2 regions of the Micromonospora peucetia genome follow, and region 2 is predicted to be linked to the other one. Evidence: riboswitches for the same ligand, from Rfam matches in the RefSeq annotation. Region 2 holds a riboswitch; the other holds the start of a gene.

Region 1 (6,055 bases), 660 kb from region 2:
TCCGAGCCCGCCGTACGTCCGGTCGATCTTCATGCCGAACGCGCCGAGCCGGGCCAGGCCCTGGAACACCTCGTCCGGGATGGACGCGTCCCGCTCGATGGCCGCACCGTCCACCTCGGCGGTGAGGAACTCGCGGAACCGGCCGAGGAACTCGTCGGCGCGGGCGACGTCCGCCGGGTCGGAGCGAGGCCAGGGGTCGATCAGGTCGAGCCGGAACCGGCCGAGGAAGAGTTCCTTGCCGAAGCTGGGACGGTCCCAGGAGGACTCCCGGGCCGCCTCGGCGACCTGGCGGGCCTCCTTCTCGGACACCTGCCCCGCCTCCGTCGGCAGCGGCCCGGCCGCGCCGGCCGTGCGCGGGCCTTCAGCGGCGGTCGCCGTGGGTTGCCCGGCGGCGCTCGTCGCCGGCTGGTCGGTGGCGGTCGCCGCGGTCTGGTCGGCAGCGGTCGGCACTGGCTGGTCGTCGCCTGAGCCGTCGGGTGTGGGTCGGCTGTTATGTGTCGTGGTCACGGCGGCCCCCTCGAACCTCGGTCCGGATGCGTCAACGTGCTCGACAAACAGCACGCTACCCCCGGGTGTTACCCAGGGGTAGCGTTCGGTAAATATCGAACTTGATCGACAGTTGTCAGTCGCCGAGGGACCGCGGCTCCTCGTCTTCGTCGTCGTCGACGTCGTCCTCACCCCAGTTGCGCCGGGAGAACGGCAGGAACACCCAGAAGGTGAGAAACCAGAGCGCGGTGAGGCCGCTGAGCACCATGGCGATGCCACGGTCCAGCACGAAGTCGGTGATCAGCAACACCGCGCTGACCATGGCGATCAGCATGAAGGCCAGACCGCCACTGGCCATCCGGTGGGCGAACCGGACCAGCTCCGGCTTGCGGCCCTGCCGGAACAGCGCGCGGTGGAACGCCACCGGAGAAATGATCATCGCGGTGGCGGCGGCCGCCGCCAGCAACGCGACGATGTAGACGTCCTTCTGGAACGCGCTGGTACGGGTGAAGCCGTTGCTGAACGGCAGGGTGAGCAGGAAGGCGAAGAGGATCTGCACGCCGGTCTGGGCGACCCGCAACTCCTGGAGCAGGTCGGCGAAGTTTCGCTGCCAACGCTGCTTCTCGGTTTCCTTGGACACGCGCTACCTCCGGTCAGACGGTACTGCCGGCGGGGGGCGGCCGGCGGCAGCATCGCTGATGCCCCAACGGCCGACGCGCGAAACCGACTCACGTCACTGCCTGGCACCCGGTTCCGCGCGGATGCGCCGAGGGCTGCGGTTGCCGCCGTCAACGCGCCCGACCGTCAGGAGCCGCGCCGGATGCGGCCCGCTCCGGACCGTCAGGAGTCACCCGGATCCGGCCAGCTCCCGACCGTCAGGAGCCACGCCGGATGCGGCCCGCGTACCGGGCCTCCAGGGCGTTGTTGTGCTCGTCGCCCCCGGCGATGTTGGCCGACAGGTAGACCGGGGGCCGCTCCCCCGCAGCCAGCAGTCGGGCCACCACCTCGACCGTGATCTGCTGCGCCAGCAGCGCCGCGGTGATCGACGAGACCGCGCCGACCGCGCCGCCGCCGGGCAACGGCAGCGTCGCGTCGCCGTACGGGGCGCCGTTGTCGAGCACCACGTCGGCGAAGTCGGCGAGCTTACGGCCCGACGGGTGACGCGAGGTCATCTGCCCGGAGTGCCGCGTCGAGGTGATCGCGACCAGCCCGTGCCCCTTCTCCTTGACCAGCGACGCGAACTCCACCATCGCGCCGTTCACGCCCGAGTTGGAGGCGAGCACGAATACGTCCCGGGGGCTGACCGGGGCCAACTCGTAGAGGCGGTGCGCCACCGACGGATCGCGTTCCAACAGTGGCCCGAGCGTGTCCGCCGGGGCACCGCCGAGAAGCACCAGATCCCGCAGGGCGATCCGGTTGGTCGGGACCAGCCCGCCGGCCCGCCCGGCGATCTCCATGGCCAGCGCCTCGGAGTGGCCGGTGCCGAACGCGTGGACCACGCCGTCGGCGCGTACCGCCTCGGCGATCAGGTCGGCGGCCAGCCCCACCGCCGCACGCTGGCTCTCGGCCACCTGGTTCATCGTGGCGGTCACCACGGCCAGGAAGTCCTCGGCGCTCACCGTCATGTCTGCTCCGTCCATGTCGTACCTCCGTCGGGAATGGGGCCCGGCATCTGCCGGCGGCGTCGCGGGGAGGGTCAGGCCGGGTCGTGCACCCGGGCCAGGATCGCCTCGGCCAGCGGTCCGGGCGCCTCGTCGGGGATCCAGTGGCTCACCCGGGGCAGTTCGACGAACCGGTAGTCGGCGCTCACGTGGTCGGCGCACGCCTCGGCGGCGGTGCGGCCGATCGCGATGTCCCGGCCGCTCCACACGAACGTGGTCGGCACCGTCACCGGCCCGGTGGCCGCGAGGTCCCGGCGGGACATGGCGCGGTACCAGTTCAGCGCGGCGGTCAACGCGCCCGGCTCACGCATCGGGTCCGCGTACGCGGCCACCCGCGCGTCGCCACCGACCCCGTGCAGCATCCGGCGCAGCCCGGTCGCGCCCAGTACCAGCAGCGCCTTCTCCGCCTTGCCCGGCTTGCGGAACAGCGTCATGTACGCCGAGCGCGCCTTCTGCCCCGGGTCCTCGGCCAGCGCCCACGCCATCGCGGCGGGATGCGGCACGGAGACCGCCGTCAGCGTGCGGACCCGCTCGGGGTGGCCGGCCGCGACGGCCCAGGCCACCACCGCGCCCCAGTCGTGCCCCACCAGGTGCGCCGCGTCGACGCCCAACGCGTCGAGTACGCCCACCGCGTCGGCGACCAGCTCCGGCAGCCGGTACGCCTCGACCGCCTCGGGCCGCGCGCCCGGCGAGTAGCCCCGCTGGTCCGGCGCGTACGTACGCAGGCCGGCGGCGTGCAGCGCGGGCACCACGTCGTCGAACTCCCCGCCGTGCTGGGGGAAGCCGTGCAGCAGCAGGACGGGTGCGCCGCCCTCCGGTCCGCCGACGCGGACGTCGAACGTCAACCCCCGGGTCTCGATCCGCATGATCGTGAGCCTACCCACGGTCGGCGTGGGTCACTCGTACCATCCGGGGCGGGATCGACGGCGTCGATCGATCGCGCCGGTGAGCTGCGGAAAGATCACATTGCCTGTTGATCTTCAAAGGTGTTAGCGTCGGCGCGACAACTTCATATCCGACAGGGGAGCGCACAGCGCTGAGAGTGCGGGCACCGCCCGCAGACCCTCGAACCTGATCTGGGTAATGCCAGCGCAGGGAGTTCGGTCGACCTCCAGCCGCGTCGACGTCCGGCACATCCGGACGCGGCGTGCGTCTTCTCCTGGTTCGCGTTCAGAACTGGGAGCAATCATGCGAGACAACAACACCACCCGGTGGCGCACCGTCGACATCGTCGTCGCCGCGGTGATCGCGGTGGCCTTCGGCGTCATCTTCTGGGCCTGGGGCCTGCTGTGGCGGGCCGTCGACCCGGCGTTCGCGTTCTTCCCCGCCGGCCAGGCCATCATGTACGGCGTGTGGCTGGTCCCGGCCGTCCTCGGCGGCCTGGTGATCCGCAAGCCCGGCGCGGCGCTCTTCTGCGAGGCGGTGGCGGCGACAGTCTCCGCGCTGCTCGGCGCGGAGTGGGGCGGCGTCACCATCGTCCAGGGCCTGATCCAGGGCCTCGGCGCCGAGTTGGCCTTCGCCGCGTTCCGGTACCGCTCGTTCCGGCTGCCCACCGCGCTGATCGCCGGCGCGCTGACCGGCCTCGGCGCGGCACTGTTCGACTTCTTCGTCTGGAACAGCGAGTACGCCCTGGCCAGCTACCGCATCCCCTACGCCCTGCTCACCATCGTCAGCGCCGCCGCAGTAGCCGGCGCCGGCGCCTGGGCCCTGACCCGCGCCCTGGCCACCACCGGCGCCCTGGACCGCTTCCCCGCGGGCCGCGACCGCACCCCAATCTGACCCGCACGCCGCGGGAAGCCGGTTGATCATGAGGTTGACGGCGATGTGGATCTCCGGGAGTGCCGCCAACCTCATGATCAACGCCAGGGGTGGGTCGGGGACGGGGTAGGGGGTGGGTGTTGTGGGGGCGGTAGTGCTGCGGGGGTTCGGGTGGCGGCATGGTGGGCGGCGGGCGTGGGCCGTGCGCGGGGTGGATCTGCGTGTGGAGGCCGGCGAGCGGGTGCTGCTGCTGGGACCGTCGGGGGCCGGCAAGAGCACCCTGCTCGCCGCGCTGGCCGGGTTGCTGCCCGAGGACTCGGGCGAGCAGGAGGGCACCGTAGAGGTCGACGGGCTCGACCCCCGCGAGAGCCGGGATCGGGTGGGCATCGTCTTCCAGGACCCGGAGAGCCAACTCGTGATGGCCCGCAGCGGCGACGACGTGGCGTTCGGGCTGGAGAACCGCGGCATCCCCGCCCGGGAGATCTGGCCCCGCGTCGACGAGGCGCTGACCCGGGTCGGCTTCCCGTACCCCCGGGACCGCCCCACCGCCGCCCTGTCCGGCGGCGAGCAGCAGCGGTTGGCGCTGGCCGGGGTGCTGGCCCTGCGCCCCGGCCTGCTGCTGCTCGACGAGCCGACCGCCAACCTCGACCCGACCGGCGCGGCGCTGATCCGGGCGGCGGTGGCCGGCGCGCTGGACGCCGACACCACGCTGATCCTGGTCGAACACCGGGTCGCCGAGGCGCTGCCCCTGGTCGACCGGGTGGTCGTGCTCGAACCCGGCGGCGGCGTCCGCGCGGACGGCACTCCCGAGGCCGTCTTCGGCACGCACGGCGACACACTCGCCGCCGAGGGCGTCTGGGTGCCCGGCCGTCCGGTACCGCCCCGCCAGGCCACCACCCCGGCCGGCGACGTGCTGGTCACCGCCGACCGGCTCGGCCTGCCGCCCCGGCTGGCCGCCGTCGACCTGGCGGTACGCGCCGGCGAGGCGCTCGCCGTCCTCGGACCGAACGGGGCCGGCAAGTCGACCCTCGCACTGCTGCTCGGCGGCCTACTCAAGCCCGGAGCGGGCCGGGTCGCGGCGACGACGGCGCTGGCCGGCACCGACACGGGCACTCCCCCGCACCGCTGGCGCGCGCCGGCACTGGCCCGCCGGATCGGCTCGGTCTTCCAGGACCCGGAGCACCAGTTCGTCGCGAACACCGTCTACGACGAGCTGGCGCTCGGCCCGCGCCGCACCGGCCAGCCCGAGCCGGCGATCCGGTCCACCGTCGACGGGCTGCTGTCCCGGCTGCGGTTGACGAAACTCGCGGCGGCCAACCCGTACACCCTCTCCGGCGGGGAGGCGCGGCGGCTGAGCGTGGCGACCGCCCTGGCCACCGCGCCCCGCCTGCTCGTCTGCGACGAGCCGACCTTCGGCCAGGACAGGCGCACCTGGCTGGAGCTGGTGGACCTCTTCGCCGAGCTGCGCGACGCCGGGCACGGCCTGGTCGCGGTCACCCACGACCCGGAGTTCGTCGCCGCCCTGGCAGACCGCCGTCTCATCCTGGAGCGCCCGTGACCAGCCCACACCCGGCTGTCGCACCAGTCACCCGTCGCGCTCCGGAGCGGGCATGATCAGCTTCGAGCCGGTCGCCGCGCCGGGGGCGCCGCTGGCCCGGCGCAACCCGGTGGCCAAGCTCGTCGCGGCGCTGGTGTTCTCGTTCATCCTGATCGCCACCCTGGACCCGGTGGCCCCGGCCATCGCGATCGCCGTGGAGCTGGCCGTGCTGCCGTTGTTCGGGGTCCGGCTGCGGGTGTTGGCGCGGCGGACGTGGCCGCTGCTCGTCGGTGCGGTCGGCGTGGTGGTGACGCTGGTGCTGTTCGCGGCCGAGCGCTCCGGCCGGGTGCTGGTCGAGGCCGGCCCGGTGGTGGTCACCTCCGGGGTGCTGCTCACCGCGCTCGGCCTGGTGCTGCGCATGTTCGCGGTGGCGCTGCCCGGCGTGATCGTTTTCGCCACCACCGACCCCACCGACCTGGCGGACGCGCTGATCCAGAACGCGAAGGCGCCGGCCCGGTTCGCCATCGGGGCACTGGCCGCGTTCCGGCTGGTGCCACTGCTGGGGCAGGAATGGCAAATGATCTCCATGGCGCGTCGCGCCCGAGGGGTCGAG
Region 2 (6,055 bases):
GGCCGACGGCAGGTGGACGGCGTCGCCGCCGAGCGGGTCGGGGCCGGCGACGATCAGGGTGCCGCCCGCCTCGGCGAGGATCGCACGCAGGTCTGCGGCGAGGGCGGCGCGCTCGGCCCGGGGCAGGTCCCGCTCCCGCAGCACCACCCACCGCACTCCCCCGGCGACGGCCCCGGCGACGACGTCACCCAACGACCGCCGCGCCTGCCACCGGTCGGTCAACAGCACGACGCCGACCGGCCCACGCGAGATCTTGGTGAGATCCGGCCCCTCCGGGGGCCCTTTCCTACCAAGATCCACCGGGACCGGGGACGGGGACGGGGACGGGGACGGGGACGGGGACGGGGAGAAGGGGAGGGTGGGGGTCACAGGTCGGGTCTTCCCTCGTCGGGGGTGGAGGGGAGGGCGTGGAAGCGTCGGGCGATTCGACCCGCCCCGTACGCGAGCCGACCCGCCTCGACCGCGTACCGCATCGCGGTGGCCATCGCCACCGGGTCGGCGGCGCGGGTGACCGCGCTGGCCAGCAGCACCGCGTCGCAGCCCAGCTCCATGGCCAACGCGGCATCCGAGGCGGTGCCGATGCCGGCGTCCAGGATCACCGGCACGTCGACGCCCTGCCGGATCAGCCGGATGTGGTGCGGGTTCGACACGCCCAGGCCGGAGCCGATCGGCGCCCCGGCCGGCATCACCGCGGCGCAGCCGACGTCGGCCAGCCGGCGGGCCAGGACAGGGTCGTCCGACGTGTACGGCAGCACCACGAACCCGTCGCCGACGAGTTCCTCGGCGGCGCGCAGCAACTCCACCCCGTCGGGCAGCAGCGTGCGCTCGTCGCCGATCACCTCCAGCTTCACCCAGTCGGTGCCGAACGCCTCCCGGGCCAGCTGCGCCACCTTGACCGCCTCGCCCGCCGTGTAACAGCCGGCGGTGTTCGGCAGCAGCCTCACGCCGCAGCGGTCCAGCAGGTCCAGCAGCCCGCCGGCGGTGCCGGGGGCGGTGTCGATCCGGCGCAGTGCCAGGGTGACCAGCTCGGTCCCGGAGGCCCGGATCGCGTCCTCCAGCACCCGCAGGTTCGTCGCGCCGCCGGTGCCGAGGACCAGCCGGGACGTGAAGCTCACGCCACCCAGGTCGAGGCTCACCGCGTCACCCGCCCTGGGCGGCACTGAGCACCTCGACCCGGTCGCCGTCCCGCAGCACGGTCGCCGGCCAGCCGGTACGCGGCACCACCTCGCCGTTGACCGCGACGGCGAGGCCACGCCGCTGGTCGGTGACCGCGCGAACCAGGTCCGTCACGGTCGAACCGCCGGGCAGGCTGCGCCCGGCGCCGTTCACCGTCAGTTCCACGTGTGCTCCTCCTCGGGTACGGACGGTCCGGAACCGGACCGGGCGGCGGTGGCCGGGGTGAAACGGGCCGGGGTGAAGGGGGCGAGCAGGGGGTCCGCCGTGCCCGTGCTGATCAGGTCGGCGATCAGGTCGGCGGTGACCGGGGTGAGCACGATGCCGTGCCGGTGGTGCCCGGTCGCGGCGAGCACGCCGGGCCGGCCGGGCAGCGGGCCGAGGATCGGGGCGTTGTCGGGGGTGCCGGGGCGCAGGCCGGCGAGGGCCTCGACGAGGTCGTACTCGGCCAACTCGGGCAGCAGGTCGACGGCGGCGCGGAGCAGGCGCAGCACCGCCCCGGCGGAGACGTCGGTGTCGGTGCGCTCCTCGACGGTCGCGCCCACCACCACCTCCCCGTCGGAGCGGGGCACGAGGTAGACGTGCTCGCCGTCGGCGTACCCCCGGATGACGTGCCGGAAGCCCGGCGCACCGCCGCCGGGCGCGCGGAGCCGGACCAACTGCCCCTTCACGGGCCGCACCGGCAGCCCGGTCAGGGCTGCCGCGCCGCAGCCGGCCGCGACCACCGTGACCCCGGCCTCCACGTCGGACAGCCGGCGCACGGCGGCGGGCACCAGCGTGGCGCCGGCCCGTTCGGCGGCCGTGCGCAGCGCCGGCACCAGCCGCCGCGGGTCGACCTGGTGATCGGTGGCGGCGAGCGCGCCACCGCGCACCCGGGGGGCCAGCGCCGGCTCGCGGTCCCGCAGCGCCGACGGGCGCAGCGGCGTCACCGGCAGTCCGATCCGCTGCTGGTACGCCCACAGCCGGCGCGCCTCGGCCAGGTCGTCGGTGGTGAGCCCGACCATCAGGGTGCCCTCGGTCCGGTAGCCGACGTCCACGCCCGTGGCGGCGGTCAGCTCGGCGGCGAAGGCCGGCCAGCGGGCGGCGGAGGCGGTCAGCAGCCCGGTCAGCTCGTGCTCACCGAAGTACGCCTCGGCGACCGGGGCGAGCATCCCGGCGGCAACGTGGGACGCGCCGGAACCCGGAGCCGGGTCGTGCACGACGACCCGCAGTCCGCGCGTCGCGCAGCGCCAGGCGATCGCCAGCCCGACCGGTCCCGCCCCCACCACGGCGACGTCCGGTCGGCTCAGCACCCCAGCGCTCCCAGCAGTTCCGCCGTCGCCCGGGCCGGATCGGCCGCCCCGGAGACCGCCCCCACCACCGCCACCCCGTACGCCCCGGCGGCCACCAGCGCGGGCACCTTCGCGGCGGTCACCCCGCCGATCGCGACGACCGGCACGTCCACGGCGTCGGCGACGGCGCGTACCCCGGCCGGGCCGATCGGCGCCGGCAGTCCCGTCTTGGTGCTGGTGGCGTGGCATGGGCCCACACCCAGATAGCTGGCCCCGGCGGCGACCGCCTCGACGGCCGTCCCCGGATCGCGGGCGGTGGCGCCGAGTACGGCGGTCGCGCCGAGCACCCGGCGGGCGGCCCCGACCGGCAGGTCGTCCGCACCGACGTGCCCACCGGCGGCACCCACCGCCAACGCCACGTGCAGCCGGTCGTTCACCAGGCAGGTGGCGTCGTACCGGGCGCAGAGCGCCACGACCCGGCGGGCCAGGTCGTACGCCTCCCGGTCGGTGGCGTCGTCGGTCACCCGGACCTGCACGACCAGTTCCGCGCGGGCCACCGCAAGGGCGGCCCGCAGCACGGTGAGCGGATCCCGCCCGGGTCGGGTGTCGGTGATCAGATGCAGTCGCCCGAGGGACGGCACGGCAACACTCCTCCCTGCGCCGGCATTACCCGGATCAGGTTCGACGGTCGGGGGCTCAAAGCCCCCCTCTCAGCCCGGTGTACCGGGCTCCCGTGGGTCACTTGCGGGTTTCACCGTACGACGGATCGCCGGATCCGCCAAGGTCGGGACGCGGATTTCACACCGTCCGCCCGATCCGCCAAGGGCCCGGACACGGATTTCACACCGTCCGCCCGATCTCGACGGTCGGGGCGGCGGGTGTGCCTCCCGTCCCCCCATGCTGTCCGGATGCCCTTCGCCGCCCGGGTACCGCCCCGCCTGGCCTTCGTGCCGTTCCGGGCCAGCGCCGCGATCGCGGACGGCATCCTGACCCGCGCCATGCTGCGCGGTTCGGCCTGGCAACGCCTGCTGCCCGACGTGTACGTGCACCAGGACGCGCTGCTCGCACCGGACCATCGACTCTGGTGCGATGCGGTGGCCCTGCTCCTGCCCCCCGGTGCCGCGATCGCCGGACCGAGTGCCGCCTACCTGTGGGGCGTTGACCTGCTGGCCCGCGACGCGGCAGTCAGTGTCCTTCTTCCTCGCGCGGCGAGGCTGCGCCCGCACCCGCGGCTCTCCGTCACCCGCTCGCACCTACCAGAAGGCGATCTGACCGGCTTCGCCGGCCTACCGGTCACCACGCCACTGCGGACGGCGTTCGACCTCGGGCGACAGGCGCCGCGCGCCGAGGCTCTGGTGGCCGTCGACGCGCTGCTGCACCGCCGGATCGTCAGGCTGCCGGCCCTGCGGGCGTACGCCGATGCTCGTCGTCGTTGGCCCGGGCTGCCGCTGCTGCGGGAGGTGCTCGCGCTGGCCGAGCCCCTGAGTGAGTCTCCGATGGAGACCCGGTTGCGGCTGCTCCTGCTCGACGCCGGGCTGCCCCCGCCCACGCCGCAGCACGATGTGCTCGACGCCCGGGGACGGTTCGTCGGCCGGGTCGACCTGGCGTGGCCGGTCCTGCGCGTCGCGGTCGAGTACGACGGCGACCACCACCGGGAACGCGCCCACTTCCGACAGGACGTCGCCCGGCTGAACGCGCTCCGCGCGGCCGGCTGGATCGTCCTCCGTTTCACCGCCGACGACGTGCTCCGGCACCGGGACCGCACGGTACGCCTCGTCACCGCCGCCCTCCGCGAACGCGCCGACGAGCGGAACCTCAGGGCTCTCACTGACCCAAGGTGACAGCCCTGACATCCCGCCCCGCCGCACCCCCGCCGCACCCCCACCCCGCCCCCGCCGAGCCTCCGCTCCGGCAGGGTCACCCACCCCCGACCGCCACACGCCCGCCGAGCGCCCTCCTGTGCACGAGCGACGGCGACGGGTGGAACACCAGGTCTGTCTCCCGAGGTCGGAGAGGTACGTGGTGTTCCACCCATCGCCGCCAAGACGCACGGCAGGACGGGCAGCCCCGCCCGGCCCGGCCAGGGGCTGGGCGGGCGCGGGCGGGCGGGCGCGGGCGGGCGGGGACGGCCGGGCGCGGATGGCCGGGCGCGGATGGCCGGGCGCGGATGGCCGGGCGCGGATGGCCGGGCGCGGATGGCCGGGCGCGGATGGCCGGGCGCGGATGGCCGGGCGCGGATGGCCGGGCGTCGACGTGGCTCAGAGGATGGCGCGCAGGGCGTCCAGGTCCTCGTCGGTGGGCTGCCAGGTGCCCGCCCGTGCGTTGGAGCGCACCTGCTCGGGCGTGGTGGCGCCGGCGATCACCGAGGTCACCGCCGGTTGGGCGGCCAGTCCGCCGATCGCCACCTGGAGCATCGACAGCCCGCGCTCGGCGGCGTACGCCTCGATCGCCTCGATGGTGTCCCAGTCGGCGGCGGCGAGTCGCTGGGCGTACCGACCGCCGCCGGCGAGGCGGCTGCCGGCCGGCGGGGCCTCGGCCCGCTTGTACTTGCCGGTGAGCAGCCCGTTGGCCAGCGGGAAGAACGGCAGCAACCCGAGGCCGAACCGCTCGCACGCCAGCACCACCTCGGCCTCGACGCCGCGCTCCAGCAGGTTGTAGTGGTTCTGCGCGCTGATGAACCGGGACCGGCCGTTCGACGAGGCCACCCAGTCCGCGTCGGCGATCTGCCAGCCGGCGAAGTTGGAGTTGCCCAGGTAGCGCACCTTGCCGGCGCGGACGAGATCGTCGAGTGCGGCGAGCGTCTCGTCGATCGGGGTGCCCGGGTCGGGCTCGTGCATCTGATACAGGTCGATGTGGTCGGTGCCGAGCCGGCGCAGCGACGCCTCGACCGCCCGGGCGATGTAGCGGCGCGCGCCCCGGGCACCGAAGTCGGGGCCGTTCATGCCGTGCATGTCCATGCCGAACTTGGTGGTCACCACCACGTCGTCGCGCCGGCCCTTGAGCGCCTGGCCCAGCAGTTCCTCGGAGCCGCCCTGCGGCTCGCCATAGATGTCGGCGGTGTCGAAGAAGTTGATCCCGGCGTCCAGCGCGGCGTCGACCACCGCCCGGGTGCCGTCGAGGTCGAGCTTTCGGCCGAAGTTGTTGCAGCCAATGCCGACCACGGACACCACAAGCCCGGAGTCGCCCAACCGGCGATAGGTCATTTGAGTCACGAGATCCACCCTATGCCGCCCGGCCGGCGCCCGCCCCGGCTCCCGCCGCGCACCCCGTCAGTCGGGCACCGTGAGCCGAGCACCCGTCAGCCGGGCACCCGTCAGCCGGGCACGTCGGCGACGAGCCGACGGGCGGCGGTGAGCGTGTCGGCCAACTCCTCCGGCGTGTTCCCGACCGCGCCGAGCAACGCCTGCGCCCGCCGGGCGAAGTCGGGCGGCGCGCCCGGCAGCCGCCCGGCGGAGGCGATCATGCCCTTCTCGTTGACCAGCCACCGCCCGGCCCGGGCGTGCAGCACCTGGGCGAGTACGCCGACCACCCGGAACAGGCAGCCGGCAACGTACCCGCTGTCGCCGGCCACGACGGCCTTGGCCGCGCCGTCGAGCAGGAACCGGGCCTCC

Evidence for each region. Region 2 has a riboswitch for thiamine pyrophosphate ahead of thiE (thiamine phosphate synthase). Riboswitches for the same ligand answer to the same signal wherever they lie in the genome.
Region 1: it holds a riboswitch for thiamine pyrophosphate, as region 2 does, so the genes downstream of both, GA0070608_RS16595 (ECF transporter S component) here and thiE (thiamine phosphate synthase) in region 2, are expected to answer to the same signal.

Annotation. Positions count from the first base shown of each region.
Region 1 is NZ_FMIC01000002.1:3,533,360-3,539,414, reverse strand. It holds gene GA0070608_RS16615 (acyl-CoA dehydrogenase family protein) at 1-450, opposite strand, end outside; gene GA0070608_RS16610 (DUF6328 family protein) at 623-1,126, opposite strand; gene GA0070608_RS16605 (sugar isomerase domain-containing protein) at 1,362-2,111, opposite strand; gene GA0070608_RS16600 (alpha/beta fold hydrolase) at 2,183-3,013, opposite strand; TPP riboswitch at 3,158-3,263, shown strand; gene GA0070608_RS16595 (ECF transporter S component) at 3,336-3,926, shown strand; gene GA0070608_RS16590 (ABC transporter ATP-binding protein) at 4,048-5,463, shown strand; gene GA0070608_RS16585 (energy-coupling factor transporter transmembrane component T family protein) at 5,516-6,055, shown strand, end outside.
Region 2 is NZ_FMIC01000002.1:2,874,046-2,880,100, reverse strand. It holds gene GA0070608_RS13595 (thiamine phosphate synthase) at 1-252, opposite strand, end outside; gene GA0070608_RS13590 (thiazole synthase) at 366-1,136, opposite strand; gene thiS (sulfur carrier protein ThiS) at 1,141-1,341, opposite strand; gene thiO (glycine oxidase ThiO) at 1,332-2,465, opposite strand; gene thiE (thiamine phosphate synthase) at 2,459-3,085, opposite strand; TPP riboswitch at 3,080-3,189, opposite strand; gene GA0070608_RS13570 (DUF559 domain-containing protein) at 3,353-4,285, shown strand; gene GA0070608_RS13565 (aldo/keto reductase) at 4,703-5,665, opposite strand; gene GA0070608_RS13560 (nucleotidyltransferase domain-containing protein) at 5,758-6,055, opposite strand, start outside.